[Eubacterium] eligens ATCC 27750: one gene and its partner. The protein of the gene in region 1 binds, or shares a complex with, the protein of each later gene. Links are inferred from orthologs where the notes say so. Each region holds a gene or a part of one and is shown on either strand. Other genes may lie near its edges.

Region 1 (7,863 bases):
TTCATGATAATCGGTTTCTGTATGGGAGTCTGTAACGGATTCGTGATTCCGGTTGCCCAATGCTTTGGTGCAAAGAAGCCTGCTGACCTTAGAAAATATGTATTTAACGGATATATCTGCAGTATTGTGTTTGCCATAGTGCTTACGCTTGCATCCGTAATATTCTGCCGCAGGATACTTATTATCATGAATACACCGGCAGATATTATTGACCATGCCTATAATTACATAGTAGTTATATTCATAGGAATCCCAACTGTATTCCTGTACAACATGGTGTCCGGTGTTATCCGTTCGCTTGGCGATAGTAAGACACCTGTAGTTTTCCTTGTCCTTTCTTCAATAATAAATGTAGTACTTGATTTCTTTCTTATTCTTGTATGTAAGATGGGTGTTGCCGGAGCTGGCTGGGCAACTGTAACATCACAGTTAATTTCGGGACTTACCTGCCTTATATATATGTATAAGAAATATGACATCTTAAAAGGTGACAAATCAGAAAGGGTACTTGATAGAAGATTCATCACCAACCTGTGTATGAACGGTGTTCCTATGGGACTCCAGTATTCAATAACAGCCATCGGAAGTACAATCCTTCAGGCTGCTGTCAATACACTTGGTTCAACATATGTAGCCGCAATGACTGCCGGTTCTAAGATGTTTAACTTTACCTGTTGTCCATTTGATGCACTCGGCTCAACCATGGCAACCTATGCCGGACAGAATGTTGGAGCTGCCAAGATTAAAAGACTTGGTCAGGGCGTACGCTCCGCTATGATAATCGGTTCAGTATACAGTGTTCTTTCTCTTATTGCACTGTATTTCACTACAGATTATATTGCATTATTATTCGTTAATGCATCAGAGACAACAATAATTGCTCTTACAAGACAGTTCATCCTTGCATCTGCATGCTTCTACATTCCGCTTACAGGTGTTAATGTAGTCCGCTTCTGCATACAGGGTATGGGCTTCTCAGTATTTGCAATATCAGCTGGTATCTTAGAGATGATTGGCCGTGCATTTGCAGCCATCATACTTATTCCAAGTATTGGATTCATGGGTGCATGCCTCGCCTCACCAATCGCTTGGATTGCTGCTGACGCATTTTTGTTTCCTGCATTCATACATTGTGCCAGGAAGCTTCATGCCAGACATTCTAAATAATTTTAAATATGCGAAATGCTGTCCGTCTTATTCAGACCGGACAGCATTTCGCATAATATCTATCTTGTAACATAAACAGCTTGTCTCTTTAAAGAAACATATCGCTCCTCAAATATTTTCAAATTCCTTGTAACCATGCCTGTCATAGGATCAGCAACATAAACTTCATTATTATCAAGGTCATATCCTACAACTACTACACAATGTTCAGGCGCAATCCACGTGTATTCGCGCCCATCAAGAGTAAGCGTCTTCGATTCATAAGCTGGAGCCATACCCATCGTATTCCACACAATCATAGGTACTCCCTGTGAAACATACTCCAATATCTTCTCAAATGATACACCGCTTACATTTGATGCTTTCATACTGACATTATTCTTTTTGAAATAAAGATTTGCAGCATCAACTATCGGCTGTGCCATACATCCGAAACTGCCAGCATCCCTTGGATTTCCAAGAAACATCTTGTAATAACTTCCATTACCTTTCTTTAAATAATCATCCGCCATAGTTTCTTTCTTAACATTTATTCCATAATAATTCAGCACAGATGTCAGAGAAGTAATTTCGCATCCTGTAGGAAGTTCCGGATTCTGATTTAACCATTTAAAATCTTCTATCTTATAATAATTCTCAATAGTCTCTGTCTGCATCTGCACATTTTCAGTTCCGAGCTCAGCTATCTCTCCAGCTTCTTCCATCTGAACCAATTCTACATCAACTAATGCGGTATCTTCGTTGTGGTTAATCTCGTCATTACTTGATTTCAGGTTTATCACACTTTTAATTTCATCATAATAACCATTTTCATAATTCATAAATAAAACTACAACCGCCAGAATTATCATTACAAATGTAGCTGCTATCAATATTTTTGTCACTGCTATCTGCCTTCTGGCAGCCTGCTTATTGTACCTTCTTACTGCTGTTCTTGCGTTTATAACATCACCAATTTAACCTTTCCCCTATACAGATTTTATTATTCCCTCTATTTCAATATACGAAAATAGACTTAAATTGGTTTAAAATTATATCAAAAACTTACATTAATTTAACAACCTGACAATTATCAGTCATTCCATCCCAGAATTTATCCAGTGGTGTTCCTCTGAATTTTGCTATAATACTGCAGTTCATCGCACCATGACCAACAATCAGTATATCTTTGCCACTATTAACCTGTGGCATAACCACATTGTCTATAAACTCTCCTGTTCTTGCAAAAAGCTGTTCAAAACTTTCTCCGCCTTCAACCGTCACATAATCCTCTGGATTTTTAAAAAGAGAATTAATTGGACAATCCTTTATTGCAAATGAATTCTCTATTCCCTCATATATTCCAAATCCCATCTCAACAAGCCTGTCATCTGTATATACAGGTACTCCCCTTCCTTTGAGAAAAATCTCGGCGGTCTCTTTTGCTCTTGCCAAAGGTGATGAATAACACTCATCAAAATGTATATCTGCATACTTTTTCCCAGCCTCTGCCGCCATCATTCTGCCTTCATCATTAAGCGGTATATCTGTTCTTCCCTGCAATTTATGACGTACATTCCAGTCCGTCCTGCCATGACGCATTATGTATAGCATGTTGTACTCCTCTTTTTATCACACTCTGGTTCTCTCATCGCTGCTCGCGCAAAAAAGGGTTTCCGATAACCTCGGAAACCCTTGAAAGAACTGTATTAATAACAATTACTCAATGATTGTAGCAACAGCACCAGAACCAACTGTTCTACCACCCTCACGGATAGCGAAACGAAGACCCTGCTCCATAGCTACGTTATGGATAAGTTCAACTGTCATCTCTACGTTATCACCAGGCATGCACATTTCTGTACCAGCTGGAAGCTCACAAACACCAGTTACATCAGTTGTTCTGAAGTAGAACTGTGGTCTGTAGTTGTTGAAGAATGGAGTATGACGTCCACCCTCGTCCTTTGTTAATACGTAAACCTGAGCTGTAAACTTGTGGTGTGGTGTGATTGAACCTGGCTTGCAGAGAACCTGTCCTCTCTGGATTTCGTCTCTCTGAACACCTCTAAGAAGTGCACCAATGTTATCACCTGGCTGAGCCTCATCAAGAAGCTTTCTGAACATCTCGATACCAGTTACAACTACCTTACGGATATCTTCGTGGATACCAACGATTTCAACTTCCTCATTAACGTGGAGAACACCTCTCTCTACTCTACCAGTAGCAACAGTACCACGTCCTGTGATAGAGAATACGTCCTCTACAGGCATAAGGAATGGCTTATCTGTATCTCTTTCTGGATCTGGAACATACTCATCAATAGTATGCATAAGCTCAAGGATCTTATCACCCCATTCGCTGTTAGGATCTTCAAGAGCCTTAAGAGCTGAACCCTGGATGATTGGAGTATCATCTCCTGGGAATCCGTACTCGTTAAGAAGTTCTCTGATTTCCATATCTACTAATTCAAGAAGTTCTGGATCATCAACCATATCACACTTGTTCATGAATACAACGATGTAAGGAACACCAACCTGACGAGCAAGAAGGATATGCTCTCTTGTCTGAGCCATAACACCATCAGTAGCAGCAACAACAAGGATACCTGCATCCATCTGAGCAGCACCTGTGATCATGTTCTTTACATAATCAGCATGTCCTGGACAGTCAACGTGTGCATAGTGTCTCTTCTCTGTCTCATACTCAACGTGAGCTGTAGAGATAGTGATACCTCTTTCTCTTTCCTCTGGTGCCTTATCAATATTCTCGAATGCAACAGCCTCACCTGTACCAAGTCTCTCATGAAGAGTCTTTGTGATAGCAGCTGTTAATGTAGTCTTACCGTGATCTACGTGTCCGATTGTACCAATGTTACAATGTGGTTTTGTTCTCTCAAATTTAGCCTTTGCCATTGTTTAAAATCCTCCTAAAAATATTTAGATTGCCCTGAGGGGTATCCCCCTCGGGCTTTGTCATAGCTGATATTTATTATATTTCATTTAGTGAAATATTTCAACTATATTTTTATAGTTATTACTTATTTCTATCAGAAATAACCTTGTCCTGAACAGACTTTGGAGCCTGCTCATACTTATCGAAGAACATAGAGTAGTTACCACGACCCTGTGTCTTAGAACGAAGGTCAGTAGCATATCCGAACATCTCAGCAAGTGGAACGAATGCTTTAATCATCTTACCACCTGAGATATCTTCCATACCCTCAATACGTCCTCTACGTGAGTTGATATCACCGATTACATCACCCATGTATTCTTCTGGCATAGTAACCTCAACCTTCATGATAGGCTCAAGAAGGGCAGGTGCTGCCTTAGCCATAGCATCCTTGAATGCCATAGAACCAGCAATGTGGAATGCCATTTCTGAAGAATCGACTTCATGGTATGAACCATCGTAAATATCTGCTCTAAGTCCGAGAACTGGGAATCCAGCTAAGATACCTGAATTAGCAGCTTCTCTGATACCGTCAGCAACTGAAGGGATATATTCCTTAGGAATAGCACCACCAACTACTGAAGACTCACAGAAGAGTACTGGAGGTTCGTTAATTAATACTGTATTCTTTGTCTCAACATCAAACTTATCAACGTTAGCTTCAAGTGGTGAGAAACGTACTTTACAGTGACCATACTGACCACGTCCACCTGACTGCTTAGCATACTTACTATCAACATCAACTGCCTTAGTAAAGCACTCTCTGTAAGCAACCTGAGGTGCACCAACGTTAGCCTCTACCTTGAACTCACGAAGAAGTCTGTCAACGATGATATCAAGGTGAAGCTCACCCATACCAGCGATGATTGTCTGACCTGTTTCCTGATCTGTATGAGCACGGAATGTAGGATCTTCTTCAGCAAGCTTTGCTAAAGCTTCACCCATCTTACCCTGGTCATTCTTAGTCTTTGGCTCGATAGCAAGCTCGATAACTGGCTCTGGGAATTCCATAGACTCTAAGATAACTGGATGTGCTTCATCACAGATAGTATCACCTGTTACTGTAACCTTAAGACCTACTGCAGCAGCGATATCTCCTGAGTAAACCTTATCAATTTCTTTTCTCTGGTTAGCGTGCATCTGAAGGATACGGCCAACTCTTTCTTTCTTATTCTTATTAGAGTTAAGTACATATGAACCACCGTTTAATGTACCTGAGTAAACTCTGAAGAATGCTAACTTACCAACGAATGGATCAGTCATAATCTTGAATGCAAGAGCTGCAAATGGCTCTTCATCAGATGACTTTCTTGTTACTTCGTTACCGTCTTCGTCAACACCTGTGATATCTGGGATATCTGTAGGAGCTGGCATGTACTCGATAACAGCATCAAGAAGCTTCTGAACACCCTTGTTCTTATAAGCTGTACCGCAAAGACAAGGAATAGCTGTACCCTCGATAGTACCCTTTCTTAAAGCAGCCTTTAACTCTGGAACTGAAATTTCCTCATCATTAAAGAACTTCTCCATAAGGTCTTCATCAAGTTCAGCACACTGCTCAACGAGCTTGTCATGATATTCCTGAGCCTGATCCTTTAAATCGTCTGGAATCTCACCAACAGCGATATCATCACCCTTATCTCCGTTGAAGACATAAGCCTTCATCTCGAATAAGTCAATAATTCCCTTGAAGTCATCTTCCTTACCGATAGGAATCTGTACAAGTACAGGATTCTTTCCAAGCTTTGTAATAAGCTGGTTGCATGATCCGAAGAAATCAGCACCCATCTTATCCATCTTGTTCATGAAAGCCATACGAGGTACATTGTACTTATCAGCCTGACGCCATACATTCTCTGACTGTGGCTCAACACCGTTCTGTGCATCGAATACACCTACGGCACCATCAAGTACTCTAAGTGAACGCTCAACCTCTACTGTGAAGTCAACGTGTCCTGGAGTATCGATAATGTTAATACGGTATTCTGGCTGTGTCTTATCTGGCTTACCCTCTTTCTCAGGTGTCCAGTGACATGTTGTAGCAGCTGAAGTGATTGTGATACCTCTCTCCTGCTCCTGGGCCATCCAGTCCATAGTAGCAGTACCTTCATGAGTATCACCAATCTTGTGATTAACACCAGTATAATAAAGGATACGCTCTGTTAATGTTGTCTTACCAGCATCAATATGAGCCATAATTCCGATATTTCTGGTTCTCTCCAATGGATATTCTCTTCCAGCCATGGATAAAACCTCCTATAATTATAATTAGAATCTGTAATGAGCAAAAGCCTTGTTTGCTTCTGCCATCTTGTGCATATCTTCTTTTCTCTTTACTGATGCACCTGTGTTGTTAGCTGCATCAAGAATTTCGTTAGCGAGTCTTTCTTCCATAGTCTTCTCGCCTCTTGCTCTAGAGAATGTAGTCATCCAACGAAGAGCTAAAGCCTGTCTTCTGTCTGGCTTAACTTCGATAGGTACCTGGTAAGTAGCTCCACCGATACGTCTAGCCTTAACTTCAAGAACTGGCATAATATTGTTCATAGCTTCTTCAAATACTTCGATAGCTGGTCTCTCAGTCTTAGCTGCAACTCTATCAAAAGCACCGTAAACAATCTTCTGAGCTACTCCTCTCTTACCATCAAGCATAATGTTGTTGATAAGCTTAGTAACTACCTTATTGTTGTAAATAGGATCTGCTAATACATCTCTTTTCTGTGTATGTCCTTTACGTGGCACGGTTCTTCCCTCCTTAATAAATTTATTAAATCATAGGTACTCACAAATAAAAAATGTGTTCGCGCCGTATATATTAACCTGCAACCTCTTGATTAATCTAATTCCGGCACAATTCAAAATTTAATTTGTTCGTAAAAATCAGATTCTTACAAATCTGACTCTTGCAAATTGTAAAACTTGCATGCATTCATATAAATGCGTGTCTTAATTCAGGCTTAATTACTTAGCGTCCTTAGGTCTCTTAGCACCGTACTTAGAACGAGCCTGTCTTCTCTTTGCAACACCTGCTGTATCAAGTGTTCCTCTGATGATGTGGTATCTTGTACCTGGTAAATCCTTTACTCTTCCACCTCTTATAAGAACAACGCTGTGTTCCTGAAGATTGTGTCCCTCACCTGGGATGTAAGATGTTACCTCGATACCATTAGAAAGACGTACTCTGGCAATCTTTCTAAGAGCTGAGTTAGGCTTCTTAGGTGTAGCAGTCTTAACAGCTGTACAAACACCTCTCTTCTGTGGAGAAGAGATATCTGTTGCCTTCTTCTGAAGTGAGTTGTAACCCTTCTGAAGAGCTGGTGCTGTAGACTTCTTTACTGCAGTCTTTCTTCCCTGTTTTACTAACTGGTTAAATGTTGGCATTCCGTTTTCACCTCCCGAAATTAGAATAATGAATGGTTGCATCTTAGTATCAACTAAGAAAATGTTTTGTCACCAAAACAGCGCAAAAATAGTACTTGCCTATTCGCACGCTTTATTAGTATATATATTTGCAAATTCAGTGTCAAGCATTTTTTCAAAAAAAGACAAAAGCGTGCCAGATTTTATCAATCTGACACGCCATAAGTTTCTATAAAGAATTAATCTTCCTGTGTGAAAACAAGCTCGTCTTCACCAGACTCATCTTCATCTTCTTCAATGTAGTTATCTGTAGAACTGATCTTGATATCCTGATAACGCTTCATACCTGTACCGGCAGGGATAAGCTTACCAATAATAACATTCTCTTTAAGACCAATAAGTGGATC
Region 2 (8,083 bases), 1.2 Mb from region 1 along the record:
TTGTAATGCCAGCAGAAGGTCCGTCTTTCGGAGTTGCACCCTCTGGTATATGAAGATGGAATGCATGATTCTGGAAATATTCAGCATCCACTTTATATCTGCCTTTTTCTGTTACTGATCTGATATAAGAAACAGCTATGCTTGCTGATTCTTTCATTACATCACCCATGTTACCTGTAAGCTTGAACTCGCCTTTGCCCGGCATTGTTATAACCTCTATCTCAAGAGTATCTCCACCTGCCTGTGTCCATGCAAGCCCTCTTACTATACCAACTTCACCCTTTGTATTCTTTTTGTCCGGTCTGTATTTAACTTTTCCAAGATAATCTGTAATATTCTTATCAGATATATTAACTGTTTTCTTTACAGTCTTATCTCTTGTTCCATCAGATGTGAACACTCCGGCTTTGTATAATTCTCTAACCGCTTTTCTTACAATCTTTGCAATCTGCCTTTCAAGACCTCTCACACCAGCTTCTCTTGTATACGAATTAATAATTGTTCTTATAACTTTATCAGTGAACTTTACATCAGATACAAGCAGACCATTCTCTTTAATCTGTTTCTTAATAAGGTGTTCCTTAGCAATATGAAACTTTTCATTAGCTGTGTATGAACCAACTTCAATAATTTCCATTCTGTCAAGCAATGGACGGCTTATATTAGACAGATCATTAGCTGTTGCAATAAAAAGCACATTTGACAAATCAACCGGCATCTCTATATAGTGGTCGACAAAATTAACATTCTGTTCGCTGTCTAATACTTCAAGAAGTGCAGCTGATGTATCGCCCTTATAATCACTGCTTATCTTATCTATCTCATCAAGAAGCATAAGAGGATTATTAACTCCGGCACTCTTAAGTCCCTCAATAATTCTTCCAGGCATAGCTCCAATATATGTTTTCCTGTGTCCTCTTATCTCAGCCTCATCTCTTACACCACCCAGACAGATTCTTACATACTCCTTGCCAAGTGCCTTTGCAACTGATCTTGCTATAGATGTCTTACCTGTTCCCGGAGGTCCTGCAAGACATATGACAGGTGCTTTTCCACTACCTGTTATGTTTCTTACCGCAAGTGATTCCAGAATTCTTTCCTTAATATCTTTCATTCCATAGTGGTCCGAATCAAGCACTTTTGCAGCATTATCTATATCTTTGTTATCTTCAGTCGACACATTCCATGGTAATTCAAGACATGTCTCTATATATGTTCTCTCAACATTAGCCTCAGCATTATTACCAGCAAGTGATTTCAGTCTCTTAATCTCCCTTTTTAGCTTATCCTTTACATACTGCGGTGAATCAAGCTTTTCAACGTCCGCCTCATATTCTTCAGCCTCTGTTATGGTTCCTCCATCAAGTTCTTCATTAATCGCTGCAAGTTCTTCTCTTAATATGTAATCCTTCTGGTTCTTATCTACTCTTTCTCTTACAATATTGCCAAGTTCTTCTTTAATAGTATAAGCATTTATCTCATTTACAAGCAATGTTGCAGCAAATGTATACATCTGCTCATAGTCTTCTGCCTCCAGAAACTGCTGTCTTTTATCAAAATCCATCATAAATTCCTGAGCAAATTCCGTCATCAGTTTTTCTGCATCATTATAAGAAAGCCATCTCTTGACTGTATCCTTTGCAAACTTCGGATTAACATGTGCATACTGTGTCAAAAGTTCTCTCATTCCTACAATTATAGCTCTCGACACCATTTTATCAGGCTTCTCAAATCCTTGCATAACACTTACATCAGCAAGCATCATTCCTGACGCTTCTTCAAATCTATTTACAAGTGCCTTTTCAAGCCCTTCTACCTGAACCCTTAAAATTTTGCCTGGCATCTTTATTATCTGTTTTATCTTAGCAATTGTTCCTACTGTATATAAATCTGCTATCCCTGGTTCGCTCACCTGCGAATCTCTCTGTGTTACAAGATATATAAGTTCATCAGCTGCCATACTTGCTTCTACAGCTTTTACAGACTTCTTTCTGCTCACATCAAAGTGCATTACCATCCCCGGAAAAACAGTGACATTTCTTAATGGAATAGCTGGATAATGTCTATCATATTTGTTACTCATATATTCCTCTCTATCTAAAAAACGGACCGTCCATCATGAACAGCCCGCCTGAATTAATTTCGTTACTGTGCTTTTTTTACAGCATCCGTTCTGTATTCTAACAGAGGCTTTGCGCTTCCTTCTACAGCTTCCTTAGTTATTATACATTTTGATATTGTTTCATCTGACGGAATCTCATACATTACTTCATTCATGACAGATTCTAAGATTGAACGTAAGCCTCTTGCTCCTGTCTTTCTCTCAAAACTCTTATGGGCAACTGCCTCAACAGCTTCATCCGTAAACTCAAGTGCTACTTCATCAAGTCCAAAAAGTGCCTGATACTGCTTTATAATAGCATTCTTAGGCTCTTTTAGAATTCTCACAAGTGCTTCCTCATCAAGTGAATCTAATGAAACAACAACCGGAACTCGGCCTACAAACTCAGGAATAAGACCGAATTTGATAAGATCCTGTGGAAGTGCCTTATGGAACATCTCTCCAACATCGTCGTTGCTCTTTTCCTTAAGTTCAGAGTTGAAACCAATTGAACTCTTATCCATTCTTGATTCAATAATCTTCTCGAGTCCGTCAAATGCACCACCACATATGAAAAGAATATTAGTTGTATCAATTGGAATAAGCTCCTGCTGTGGATGCTTTCTTCCTCCCTGTGGTGGAACTGATGCTATTGTTCCCTCTAATATCTTAAGAAGAGCCTGCTGTACGCCCTCGCCAGATACATCTCTTGTTATGGAAACATTTTCTGACTTCTTAGTAATCTTATCTATCTCATCAATATATATAATACCATATTGTGCTTTTTCAACATCATAATCCGCAGCCTGAATAAGCTTCAAAAGGATATTCTCAACATCCTCACCTACATATCCGGCTTCCGTAAGAGTTGTAGCATCTGCAATTGCAAAAGGTACATTAAGAAGCCTTGCAAGATTCTGTGCAAGAAATGTCTTTCCTGAACCTGTTGGTCCAAGCATAAGAATATTACTCTTCTGTAACTCTACATCCAGATCAGACTGTGACATTATCCTCTTATAATGATTATATACAGCAACCGCAAGAACCTTCTTTGCTTCATCCTGTCCTATAACATAATCATCAAGAAATTCTTTTATCTGCTTTGGCTTAAGCAGGTTGATATTCATTCCATCAACCACTTCTTTTGCATCTGCCTCTGTTTCAAACTCTTCATCAAGGATATCGCTGCATATTTCTACACATTCATCACAAATGTAAACGCCATTATGTCCTGCGATCAGCTTTTTAACCTGATCCTGTGTCTTATTACAGAATGAGCATCTAAGCTTCTCGTCAATATTTCTGCCTGCCATACTATCCTCCAAATCACTATAAATCCTTTAAATAAAGGTTCGCTTATCACACAAAAACAAGGGAGACACCTGCAAATGTATTATCTGCAGGCATCTTCCTTATCATAAGCAATTATTATCTCTTCTCTACAACACTGTCGATAAGTCCATATGCAACAGCTTCCTGTGCTGTCATATAGTTATCTCTCTCTGTGTCGCGTGAAATCTCTTCAACTGACTTGCCAGTATTAGCTGCCAGTATTTCGTTTAACTTATTTCTTGTCTTAAGTATATTCTCAGCAACGATTCTGATTTCAGTTTCCTGACCTCTTGCACCACCTGATGGCTGATGAATCATAATCTCTGCATTAGGAAGAGCAAGTCTCTTTCCCTTAGCACCGCCTGAAAGAAGGAATGCACCCATACTTGCAGCCATACCTATACAGATTGTAGAAACATCACACTTGATGTACTGCATTGTATCATATATAGCAAATCCTGCTGATACAGAACCTCCCGGGCTGTTAATGTAGAAATGTATATCCTTGCTCGGATCTTCTGCTTCAAGGAATAACATCTGCGCTACCACAAGATTAGCAGAAACATCTGTTACCTCTTCTCCTAAGAATATAATTCTGTCTTTAAGCAGACGTGAATAAATATCATATGATCTTTCGCCTCTGCTGTTCTGTTCAATGACATAAGGTACAAAACTCATTACACAACCTCCAATATACTAAAATGTTTCTTTAAGATTCAATTACTTTTCAACAACTGATCCTACGATAACATCTACAGCCTTCTGAATTGCAAGATCTTCCTTAATCTGCTTCTTCTCATAGTCTCCCATGAATTCCTTAATCTGATCAAGTTCCATCTTGTATGCTTCAGCCATCTTCTTTAACTCTGCTTCGAAATCTTCGTCTGAAGTCTCAATATTCTCAGCCTTAACAACTGCTTCAAGAACAAGTCTTGACTGAATTCTCTTAACAGCCTCCGGCTTCATTTCTTCCATAATCTTATCAGCTGTCATGCCTGTGTACTGGAAGTACTGCTCAACTGATAATCCCTGCTGCTGTAATCTCTGAGCGAAATCCTCAACCATTCTGTTAACCTGTGTATCAACCATAGCATCTGGAATATCCATCTTAGAGTCTTCAATAATCTTAGCGATTGCTTCGTCTTCCTGCTTAGCCTTAGCTTCTCTTGACTTTCTGTCAGCAATCTTTTTCTTTAAATCATCCTTATATTCAGCAATTGTATCAAAATCAGATACATCCTGAGCAAATTCATCATTAAGCTCTGGAAGCTGCTTCTCCTTAATTTCCTTAACAGAAACCTTAAACATAGCTGGCTTACCCTTAAGATCATCTACATGATACTCTTCTGGGAATGTAACATTGATTTCTTTCTCATCACCGATATTCATACCGATAATCTGATCCTCGAATGTATCAATGAATGAATGAGATCCGATTGTAAGTGGGTAATCTGTTCCCTTTCCACCTTCAAATGCAACACCATCAACAAATCCTTCGAAATCAATAACTGTATTATCGCCATCCTTAACAGCTCTGTCTGTTACAGCTACTGTTCTTGAATTCTGATCCTGTACTCTCTTTAACTCTTCTTCAACATCAGCATCTGTTGCTTCTGTATCAGCCTTAGTTACCTCAACACCCTTGTACTGTCCAAGTTCAACTTCTGGCTTAGTAGCAACAACAGCTTCGAAGATAAATGGCTTTCCAGCCTCTAACTGTGTTACATTGATCTTAGGCTGTGAAACAAGTTCAAGACCGCACTCATCAGCAGCCTTAGCATATGCATCTGGAATGATTGAATTAGCAGCATCTTCGTAGAATACTTCTGCGCCATACATCTTCTCAATCATCTTTCTAGGTGCTTTACCTTTTCTGAAACCAGGAAGGCTGATCTTGCTCTTATTCTTATTATATGCAGTATTAAGACCTGCCTCAAACTCCTCAGCAGTAGACTCAATAACAAGTTTAACCATATTCTTCTCTTCTAAATTCTCAACTGTGAAACTCATTATAAATTAATCCTCCTATGAAATATGTATTGTTACTATCGTACAACATACCCACGAATTATAACACAACTGTTTTTAGATTACCAGTACTATTTTTAAAAAATAAAAGATAGGGCTGCAATCTTTATATTTGCTAAGAAATATGTGGATTACAACCCTATTTATTACTTAAGATAAATCATTTTTTCACATCCCAGATGATTACTTACCGCTCATCTGCTCTTCCTGTCTTCTGATCATCTCTTTTACCATGTTACCACCAACTGAACCAGCTTCTGCTGATGTGAGGTCTCCATTGTAACCATCCTTTAAATTAACGCCAATTTCTGAAGCAACCTCCATCTTGAATCTGTCAAGTGCGTTCTGTGCTTCCTTCTTAGTCTTATAATTAGAACTTGTTGATTTAGCCATAATAAGCCTCCTTATTAAACACATTTTAGGTTTAAGCCGAAAAGTTATGGCGCCATAACTTATCGTCTTGATATTATTATGTATCTGTTAATTCTGATTATTATGACATATTCTGGCTGTTAATTATTAGTAGTTATTTTTTTGTTTCTGCTTCTAAATTTTTCTCTGATTCAGGAATTATATTCTTATATACATATATTTCGTCATAAACCGGTGCCCATTTATATGTAGCCCCGCCTGTGCAGAATACATAAGCATGCCCTTTATTAGTGACCGCATAGCTTACAAGACAGCTTCCTGCCTGGCTGATAAATCCTGTCTTGCCACCTTTAACAATAACCCCGGGTGCTTCATTGCCATATATCCTTGAATACATTGTACTTGTAAGCTGTATTCCATCTGGATGCTGTGCTGTTGCTTTGGTTTTATACTGATATGTTCCAAGCACTTTTGCCCTTAGTTCATCCCTCATTGCATACTCCATTATCATAGCCATCTCTGCAGGAGTTGTATACTGTTCCTCGTCATAAAGTCCTGTAGGGTTTGCAAATCGTGTATGTTTTAAACCAAGTTCATTACATTTTGCATTCATCAGCTTAGCAAATTCTTCATTAGAACCTGCAACCATTATTGCAAGTGCCTCTGCCGCATCAGCACCTGACGGAAGTATCAATCCATAAAGTAAATCTTCCACATCAACAGTCTCTCCATCAAGAAATCCTGCTACAGAAGCTTCTTCCCTGAATAATCTGTTAAGCATTTCAAATCCAAAAGTATATGTCTGTGGAATCTTATCTATATTATCAGTTACAACTATAAGAGTCATTACCTTTGTCATAGACGCCGGATACATTCTGGTATCTGCCTGTTTTCCTGCAATTATTTTATGATTATCAACATCTAAAAGAGCAGCATATGGCGAAGAAACCTTACTTTCAGATGTAAGATCAAAATAATCAGATGCCATCTGGGCATATATAAGAGGCGGCTCTGTAGGCTTCTCTGTTTCTTCCTCTGGCTGTGTTTCACTAATCACATCCGATGCAAATGCTTCCTTCTGTTTAAATGTTTTCTTTATTCCTGAAACAGAATTGATAATAATAACAGCAAGTATAATCGCAATAACCATTAAAGCCGTTATCATAATTCTTCTTCTTAAAATCTGCTGTCTTTTCTTCTTCATCAACAGCATTTTTCTTTTTCTGTTGCGGCGTATTTTTTCTTCATCATAATTATCGAATCCCATCGTAATTTCTCTCCCTCATACTAAATATACTGGGTAGAAGCTTTTAATTTTTCTGCCAGTTCTTCCCCTTTGATAAGTCTTACAAGTTCGAGTCCCAAATCAATAGATGTTCCCATTCCTCTTGATGTTGTAATATTACCATCTGTAACAACGCGCTCAGGAGCTGTAACTACAGTTGCACCATTTAACTGATCTTCAAATCCAGGAAATGCCATTGCTTTCTTTCCATCAAGAAGTCCGAGATTTCCCAGAACCGAAGGTGCTGCACATATGGCTGCAATTCTGTTATTCTTCTTATTGTATTCTTTAAGAAGTTCCAGTAAATCCTTGCAATCATAATATGACTTATGACCCGGACCACCCGGAAGGAATAATAGTTCATCTCCTTCAAATACATATTCATCCAAAAGCTCATCAGCCTGAACAATTACCCCCTGAGCACTTTTTACATTAATGTCACCTGTTATTGATATCACATCTGTCTTAATATCCGCTCTTCTTAATATATCTACAACTGCAAGTGCTTCTACCGTTTCAAAACCATCTGTAAGAAATGCACATACCTTCATCAATTATTTCCTCCGCTCGAAAAAATATACATACGAGTTGATTATACAACATTTTTTTATTTTTACAAACTTATATTTTACAAAATATTAATATTAATGTATTGTAGTTTTAAAAACTATGTGTTATCATTTCAATTAACAAAACAAATCGTTTTTACAACGCGGAGGATAATATATATTATGTTTGATATAATCACTGATTCAGCCTGCGATATTGTTAGAGAATATGCAGAGACACACAATCTTAAGCTTGTACCTCTCTACACAACATTTGATGGTGTTAATTATCTTAAAGAACAATATGACATTACTCACGATGAATTCTATAGAAGAATGACTGACGAAGGTGCATTCCCTAAGTCCTCTCTTCCAAGTGTACAGGATTTTGTTGATGCTATTATGCCAAGTGTGGAA

What was found. Proteins that work in one complex are often made in the same cells at the same time.
Region 2: the proteins of rpsG (region 1) and tig are in contact, whole or in part, in a crystal structure (PDB 3GTY), measured with the Thermotoga maritima proteins. The link is inferred for [Eubacterium] eligens ATCC 27750 from one-to-one orthologs. Residues at the interface, in WP_004081843.1 of Thermotoga maritima: Lys34, Lys52, Lys55, Glu59, Arg62, Gln63, Glu66, Asn67, Lys69, Val71, Arg95, Ala109, Lys110, Lys111, Gly112, Arg113, Pro114, Glu117, Glu121, Ile124, Ala125, Tyr127, Asn128, Asn129, Thr130, Gly131, Lys135, Asp139, Arg142, Met143; in WP_004081061.1 of Thermotoga maritima: Glu122, Val124, Val129, Leu130, Tyr133, Glu188, Gly259, Ile262, Tyr263, Glu266, Ser270, Glu273, Gln274, Glu277, Arg308, Gln311, Ile312, Ser315, Tyr316, Glu325, Arg329, Arg336, Leu363, Phe366, Trp367, Arg373, Leu377, Arg381, Leu384, Glu387.

Annotation. Positions count from the first base shown.
Region 1 is NC_012778.1:318,669-326,531, reverse strand. The notes cover bases 5,104-7,863. They hold rpsG (30S ribosomal protein S7), read right to left. Parts: upstream 6,839-7,863; coding sequence 6,368-6,838; downstream 5,104-6,367. Other genes in these bases: rpoC (DNA-directed RNA polymerase subunit beta'), read right to left, coding at 7,696-7,863; rpsL (30S ribosomal protein S12), read right to left, coding at 7,058-7,477; fusA (elongation factor G), read right to left, coding at 5,104-6,343. Outside these bases: EUBELI_RS01400 (MATE family efflux transporter), read left to right, coding at 1-1,167; EUBELI_RS01395 (C39 family peptidase), read right to left, coding at 1,227-2,051; EUBELI_RS01390 (histidine phosphatase family protein), read right to left, coding at 2,212-2,760; tuf (elongation factor Tu), read right to left, coding at 2,866-4,059; more of fusA, read right to left, coding at 4,181-5,103.
Region 2 is NC_012778.1:1,504,980-1,513,062, forward strand. The notes cover bases 3,299-6,278. They hold tig (trigger factor), read right to left. Parts: upstream 5,444-6,278; coding sequence 4,154-5,443; downstream 3,299-4,153. Other genes in these bases: clpX (ATP-dependent Clp protease ATP-binding subunit ClpX), read right to left, coding at 3,299-3,414; clpP (ATP-dependent Clp endopeptidase proteolytic subunit ClpP), read right to left, coding at 3,530-4,111; EUBELI_RS07050 (alpha/beta-type small acid-soluble spore protein), read right to left, coding at 5,645-5,854; EUBELI_RS13635 (D-alanyl-D-alanine carboxypeptidase family protein), read right to left, coding at 5,988-6,278. In the rest of the region: lon (endopeptidase La), read right to left, coding at 1-2,083; more of clpX, read right to left, coding at 2,146-3,298; more of EUBELI_RS13635, read right to left, coding at 6,279-7,100; EUBELI_RS07060 (DJ-1 family glyoxalase III), read right to left, coding at 7,121-7,669; EUBELI_RS07065 (DegV family protein), read left to right, coding at 7,850-8,083. UniProt on the Bacillus subtilis protein: Involved in protein export. Acts as a chaperone by maintaining the newly synthesized protein in an open conformation. Functions as a peptidyl-prolyl cis-trans isomerase.